One region of the Streptomyces sp. NPDC026673 genome, then DNA from elsewhere that is predicted to be linked to it. Evidence: riboswitches for the same ligand, from Rfam matches in the RefSeq annotation. Region 1 holds a riboswitch; the other holds the start of a gene.
The links. A riboswitch is a leader RNA that binds a small molecule or an ion and turns the genes downstream of it on or off. The one in region 1 is predicted to bind glycine.
Positions count from the first base shown of each region.

Region 2: linked by a shared signal. The riboswitch ahead of gcvT (glycine cleavage system aminomethyltransferase GcvT) and the one ahead of gcvP (aminomethyl-transferring glycine dehydrogenase) in region 1 are both predicted to bind glycine.

Region 1 is NZ_JBEZXR010000105.1:9,756-13,151, reverse strand. Features, by position in the region: gene gcvP (aminomethyl-transferring glycine dehydrogenase) at 1-1,791, opposite strand, end outside; glycine riboswitch at 1,947-2,051, opposite strand; gene AB0F62_RS38980 (PRC-barrel domain-containing protein) at 2,153-2,533, shown strand; gene AB0F62_RS38975 (DNA polymerase IV) at 2,446-3,396, opposite strand, start outside.
Region 2 is NZ_JBEZXR010000005.1:9,218-12,613, forward strand. Features, by position in the region: gene glyA (serine hydroxymethyltransferase) at 1-393, opposite strand, end outside; gene gcvH (glycine cleavage system protein GcvH) at 452-832, opposite strand; gene gcvT (glycine cleavage system aminomethyltransferase GcvT) at 917-2,029, opposite strand; glycine riboswitch at 2,210-2,310, opposite strand; gene AB0F62_RS05630 (AAA family ATPase) at 2,580-3,161, shown strand; gene AB0F62_RS05635 (hypothetical protein) at 3,196-3,396, opposite strand, start outside.

The DNA.
Region 1 (3,396 bases):
CGTGCGCTGGGTGTCGCCGTTGGCGCGGTGGTAGGCGCGGACGGCGAGCAGGCCGGCCAGCTCGCCCTGGGAGCCGGCGTTCGGCTGCAGGCTCACCTTGTCGTAGCCGGTGACCTCGGCGAGGCGCTCCTCCAGCTCACGGATCAGGGTGAGGTAGCCCTCGGCCTGGTCGGCCGGCGCGAAGGGGTGCATCGCGCCGAACTCGGGCCAGGTGACCGGCTCCATCTCGGTGGTCGCGTTGAGCTTCATGGTGCAGGAGCCCAGCGGGATCATGCCGCGGTCCAGCGCGTAGTCGCGGTCGGCGAGGCGGCGCAGGTAGCGCAGCATCGCGGTCTCGGAGCGGTGCTGGTGGAAGACCGGGTGGGTCAGGTAGTCCACGCCGCGCTCCAGGGCGGCGGGCAGCGCGTCCTCGGTGGCCGCGTCGAGGGCCTCGATGTCGGCGGTGACGCCGAAGGCGCCCCAGACGGCGGCCAGGTCGGCACGGCCGGTGGTCTCGTCGCAGGCGACACCGACCAGGTCGGCGTCGACCTGGCGCAGGTTGACACCGGCCTCGCGGGCGGCGGCCACGACCTCGGCGGCACGGCCGGGCACCCGGGCGGTGAGGGTGTCGAAGAAGGCGCCGGTGGTCACCTCGACGCCGCCGGCGCGCAGGCCCGCGGCGAGGATCGCGGCGTAGCGGTGGGTGCGGCGGGCGATCTGCGCGAGGCCGTCCGGGCCGTGGTAGACCGCGTACATGCCCGCCATGACCGCGAGCAGCACCTGGGCGGTGCAGATGTTGCTGGTGGCCTTCTCGCGGCGGATGTGCTGCTCGCGGGTCTGCAGGGCCAGGCGGTACGCCTTGTCGCCGTCGGCGTCGACGGAGACGCCGACGAGGCGGCCGGGCAGGCTGCGGGCGTGGGCCTCGCGGACGGCCATGTAACCGGCGTGCGGGCCGCCGAAGCCCATCGGGACGCCGAAGCGCTGGGTGGTGCCGACCGCGATGTCCGCGCCGAGCTCGCCGGGCGAGGTGAGCACGGTCAGGGCGAGCAGGTCGGCGGCGACGGTGACGATCGCGCCGAGCTCGTGGGCCTGCTCGACGACGGGCCGAAGGTCGCGGACCGCGCCGGAGGCACCCGGGTACTGCAGCAGCACGCCGAAGACGCCGCGCTCGGCGACGTCCGCGGGGATGCCGTCGCTCAGGTCGGCGACGACGACCTCGACGCCGGTGGGCTCGGCGCGGGTCTCGATCACGGCGACGGTCTGCGGGAAGGTGTCGGCGTCGACCAGGAAGACGCCCTGCTTGACCTTCCCGACCCGGCGGGCGAGGGCCATCGCCTCGGCCGCCGCGGTGCCCTCGTCGAGCAGCGAGGCGCCGGAGGTGGGCAGCCCGGTGAGGTCGGCGACGACCGTCTGGAAGTTGAGCAGCGCCTCCAGCCGGCCCTGGGAGATCTCCGGCTGGTAGGGCGTGTACGCCGTGTACCAGGCGGGGTTCTCCATGACGTTGCGCAGGATGACCGGCGGGGTGAAGGTGCCGTGGTAACCGAGGCCGATCATGGGCCGCAGCACCTGGTTGCGGTCGGCGAGGGAGCGCAGCTCCGCCAGCACCTCGGGCTCGGTGCGGGCGTCGGGCAGCCGGAGCGCCTCGGCGCTCTTGATGGTGTCCGGTACGGCTGCGGCGGTGAGCTCGTCCAGCGAGCCGTAGCCGACCTGCGCGAGCATCTTGGCCTGCGCACCGGCGTCGGGCCCGATGTGGCGCTGCTCGAAGGGGATGCCGCGCTCCAGCTCGGAGAGTGGGATGCGGTTGGCGGTCATCTGCGGAGGCCTCCTGGTCTGACGCGACACGGCCTCCCCCTCTGTCATCTGAACCTGAGAGCTTCACCGCCCCGCAACAGCCGGGGCGGCTTTCACCGTCGGTGAGGAAGCGGCCGCGCACGGTGTGTGCCGCCCTTCCTGCTTTCCAGAGTGACCTCACCCATGCGGTACGGATGCCTGAGAGATTCCGGGGAGGGTTTGCTCCTTCGGCGCCCGACGGGCGGTTCCCCGCGTCGTCAGGACTCTCCCGCAAGGGGTCAGCAGCCGCTGTCAGCGTACCAGCGCGGTCCGGGGATGGGTCATGTGACAGCCGCCACCTTTCGTGCCTAAATAGGATTAATCGCGACCAGTTGGAGGGACCGTGCAGACCGGTATCGATCCGCGCAGCCTCATCGGACGCAGGGCCTTCGACCGCAACGGGATGAAGATCGGCACCGTCGACGAGGTGTACCTCGACGACGCCACCGGGGAGCCCGAATGGGCGGCGGTGCGCACCGGACTGTTCAGCCGCGACGCGTTCGTCCCGCTGGAGCCGAGTGAGTTCACCGGGGAAGAGCTGCGCGTCCCGTTCGACAAGGCACTGATCAAGGACGCCCCGGACTTCGGCGTGGGCCGGCATCTCTCCCCCGAGCAGGAGCTGCAGCTCTACCACCACTACGGCATGAGCGGTCCGGCGCTGTCCGGTCCGCTGCCGGAGCCGCCGCCGGACCGCGACTTCGGCACGCTGGCCGGCGACAGCTGACGCGGGGGCGGTCCCGGCGGCTCCGCCGACACCAGCGGCAGCGGCTCGGACGGCTCCAGATCCGGGTCGGCCACCGCGAAGGTGCGCACCCGGCCCGGCCCGGCGGAGCCCGGCTCCTCGAAGCGGACGGTGACCCTGCCGACCCCGCTGCCCTGTACCCACCCGGCGCCGTACTCGGTGTGCCGTACGTCCTGCCCCGGCACCCAGCGCCGCTCGGCCCGCCCCGGCTCCACGGCCGACCCCGCGGACGGCGCCGCCTCCTCCTCGGAAGGTCCGGCCTCCTCGTCGGCGGCGCTCTCCTCCCGCTCCGCGGCCTGGGCGAACAGGTCCTCCTGCGTGAAGTCGGCGAGGCCCGCGACACCGACGCCGAGCAGGCGCACGCCGCCGGTGGTGTCGACGGCCTCCAGCAGCCGCGCCGCGGTCTCGCGGACGACCGCGAGGTCGTCGGTCGGGGCCCGCAGGGTCTCCGAGCGCGTGAGCGTCGTGAAGTCGTACCGCCGCACCTTCAGCACGATCGTGCGGCCGGAGCGCCCCGCCGAGCGCAGCCTGCGCACGCAGCGGTCGGCCAGCCGGTCGACCTCCAGACGGACCCGAACGCGGTCGGTGAGGTCGACGTCGAAGGTGTCCTCGACGGAGATCGACTTGTGCTCGCGGTCGGCGACCACCGGCCGCTCGTCGATCCCCAGGGCCATGCCGTGCACATGGGCGCCGTGCGCCTTGCCGAGCAGCCGGACGAGCTCGGCCTCCCCCGCCTCCACGACCTCGCCCACGGTCGCGATGCCCGCCCGCCGCAGATGCTCCGCCGTGGCCGGGCCCACGCCGGGCAGCGTGCGCACCTGCATGGGCGCCAGGAGCCCGCGCTC
Region 2 (3,396 bases), on a different contig from region 1:
CATGCCGTGGGTCAGGTGCCCGCCGTGGGCGAGGTTCAGACCCAGGATGGTGTCGCCGGGGTTCAGCAGGGCGAACATCGCGGCCGCGTTGGCCTGCGCGCCCGAGTGCGGCTGGACGTTGGCGTGCTCGGCGCCGAAGAGCGCCTTGATCCGGTCGATCGCGAGCTGCTCGACCACGTCGACGTGCTCGCAACCGCCGTAGTAGCGGCGGCCGGGGTACCCCTCGGCGTACTTGTTGGTCAGCACCGAGCCCTGGGCCTGGAGCACCGCGACCGGAGCGAAGTTCTCCGAGGCGATCATCTCCAGGGTGGACTGCTGGCGGTGCAGTTCGGCGTCGACGGCGGCGGCGACGTCGGGGTCGAGCTCGTGGAGGGAGCTGTTGAGAAGCGACATCTGGGGGTCATCCGTCCCGAGGTCGGAGTGGACAGGGCGGTGCGGCGGGGCCGCGGCGTCAGCTGCCGGTGAAGGCGGTGTACTCGTCCGCGGAGAGCAGGTCGGCCGGCTCCTCGGAGATCTTCACCTTGAACAGCCAGCCGCCCTCGAAGGCCGCCGAGTTCACCAGCGAGGGGTCGTTGACGACGTCCTCGTTGACCTCGGTGACCTCGCCGGAGACCGGGGCGTACAGGTCGCTGACCGACTTGGTCGACTCCAGCTCACCGCAGGTCTCACCCGCGGAGACCGTGTCGCCGACGGCCGGGAGCTGGACGTAGACGACATCGCCGAGGGCGTTCGCCGCGTGCTCGGTGATGCCCACCGAGGACACACCGTCCGCGTCGGCGGCCGAGACCCACTCGTGCTCCTTGCTGTAACGCAGCTGCTGGGGGTTGCTCATGGCGTGATTCTCCTGGATGACGGTATGTGCTGGTGAACGGCTGTCTTGACAGGTGGGACGGCTGGGCCGGATGTGACCGGTGCCTCAGCGCTGCCGCTTGTAGAACGGCAGCGCCACCACCTCGTACGGCTCATGCGTACCGCGGATGTCCACGCCCACACCGGAGGCGCCCGGTGCGGCGTGGGCGGCGTCCACGTAGGCCATGGCGATCGGCTTGCCCAGGGTCGGGGACGGGGCGCCGGAGGTGACCTCGCCGACCACCTCGCCGCCGGCCACCACCGGGTAGCCCGCGCGGGGGACCCGGCGGCCCTCGGCGACCAGGCCGACCAGCTTGCGCGGCGGCGCGGCCTCGGCCTTCGCGGCGGCCGCGGTCAGCGCCTCGCGGCCGACGAAGTCACCCGGCTTGTCGAACTTCACGACCCGGCCGAGCCCGGCGTCGAAGGGGGTGAGCGCGGTGGTCAGCTCGTGCCCGTACAGCGGCATGCCCGCCTCCAGGCGGAGCGTGTCGCGGCAGGACAGGCCGCACGGCACCAGGCCGGCGTCCGCGCCCGCCTCGGTCAGCGCCTGCCACAGCTTCTCGGCGTCGCCCGGCGCGACGAACAGTTCGAAACCGTCCTCGCCGGTGTAGCCCGTGCGGGCGATGAGCGCGGAGACGCCGGCGACCGTGCCGGGCAGGCCCGCGTAGTACTTCAGCCCGTCCAGGTCGGCGTCGGTGACCGACTTCAGGATGCCGGGGGACTCCGGGCCCTGGACGGCGATCAGCGCGTACGCGTCCCGGTCGTCGCGGACGGCGGCGTCGAAGCCCGCCGCGCGCTCGGTCACCGCGTCCAGCACGACCTGGGCGTTGGAGGCGTTGGCGACGACCATGTACTCCTCGTCGCCGAGCCGGTAGACGATCAGGTCGTCGAGGATGCCGCCGTCGGGCGCGCAGATCATCGTGTACCGGGCGCGGCCCACGGCCAGCGCCGAGATGTGGCCGACCAGCGCGTGGTCCAACGCCTGGCCGGCGGCCGGACCGGTGACCGTGATCTCGCCCATGTGGGACAGGTCGAAGAGACCGGCCCGGGTCCGCACGGCGGTGTGCTCGTCGCGCTCGCTGGCGTACCGCAGCGGCATGTCCCAGCCCGCGAAGTCGGTCATCGTGGCGCCGAGGGCGCGGTGCAGCGCGTCCAGTGCGGTACGGCGGGGTTCACTCATCGGGCGGGCTCCCAAGGCGAGGAAGAGACAGGTGGGCGATGACGGGGGGCTGGTCCTCCCCATCTGTCATCGGAACCTGAGAGGTTCACCTGGACCCTCCGAGCGGAGGAGTCCCGGCTTGCACCTTGGGTGGGGCGGCACCCCCGTGACCGGGAGGGCTCGCCCGCTTTTCAGATCTGCCTCGAACGCGCGGTATCTGTGCCTGAGAGATTCAAGGGAGGACTTGCTCCTTCGGCGCCCCGCCCGCCGCAGCGGTGCGGAAACTCTCCCGCGCGGCCTCGAACGGCCTATATGAGATTGAGGCCGCCATCATTGCACGGGCGCCCGCCGTTGTCGCGATCGCGTCGCGGATGTCCCGGTCCGGTCCCGATCCGGTAGTAACGCCGCCGTTTCTCTGGGTAGGCAAAGACACAGGATTTACCATTTCTTGAACGTCGGACCCGGAGGGCGAACTGTGCGGTGGCAGAGTGCGTATGCGACGGCCGGGGGTCCGGCCGTATCCCGGCCGGCACCGGCGCGGGCCGGGGAGGCGCGCCGCGGGGGCCGCGCCGTGCGGCCTCGCCGGCTGCTCGATCTGCGGCGGGGGCGGCGGCCGGTGCGCACCCTGCGCTACCCGCCGGGTGACGTCCTGGTCGTCTCCGGCCTGCCGGGCGGAGGCAAGAGCACCCTCATGCGGCGCGCGGCGGGCGGGGCCCGCCTGATCGACTCACAGGACGTCAGGGAGCGCTGGCAGGCCCGGATGCCGCGGCTGTTGCCGTACGCGTTCTACCGCCCCCTGGTGCGGATCGCGCACTACACGGGACTGTGGCGGGCGCTGCGTTCGGGTGACAGCGTCGTACTGCACGACTGCGGCACCCAGCGATGGGTGCGGTCCTGGGTCGCCCGCGACGCGCGGCGGCGCGGACGGGGGATGCACCTGGTCCTGCTGGACGTCCCGGTGCGGACGGCCCTCGACGGCCAGCGCGAGCGCGGCCGGGGGGTGTCCGGGTACGCCATGGCGCGGCACCGCAACGCCTCCCGACGCCTGCTGGCCGAGGCGGAGGCGGGCCGGCTGCCCCGCGCCTGCGCCTCCGCGGTCCTCCTGGACCGTGAAGCGGCCCGGGAGCTCGAGGCCATCGACTTCGACGGCTGAGCGACCGGGCCGCGACACGGAAGGTGCGCTACCGCTACGGAACCTGCTGTTCCTCGGGGGACAGCGGCGCCTCCGGGGACAGCGGCGCCTCGGGGGACAGGGGCGCCTCGTATGCCGGCTCCTGTCCCTGGTCGTTCAGGGGCAGCGGAACCGGAACCGGAAGCGGAAGCGGCAGCGGAAGCGCGCCCGTGAGCAGCTTCGGCACCGCCAGCAGCAGGGCCTGCAGATCGGCGAC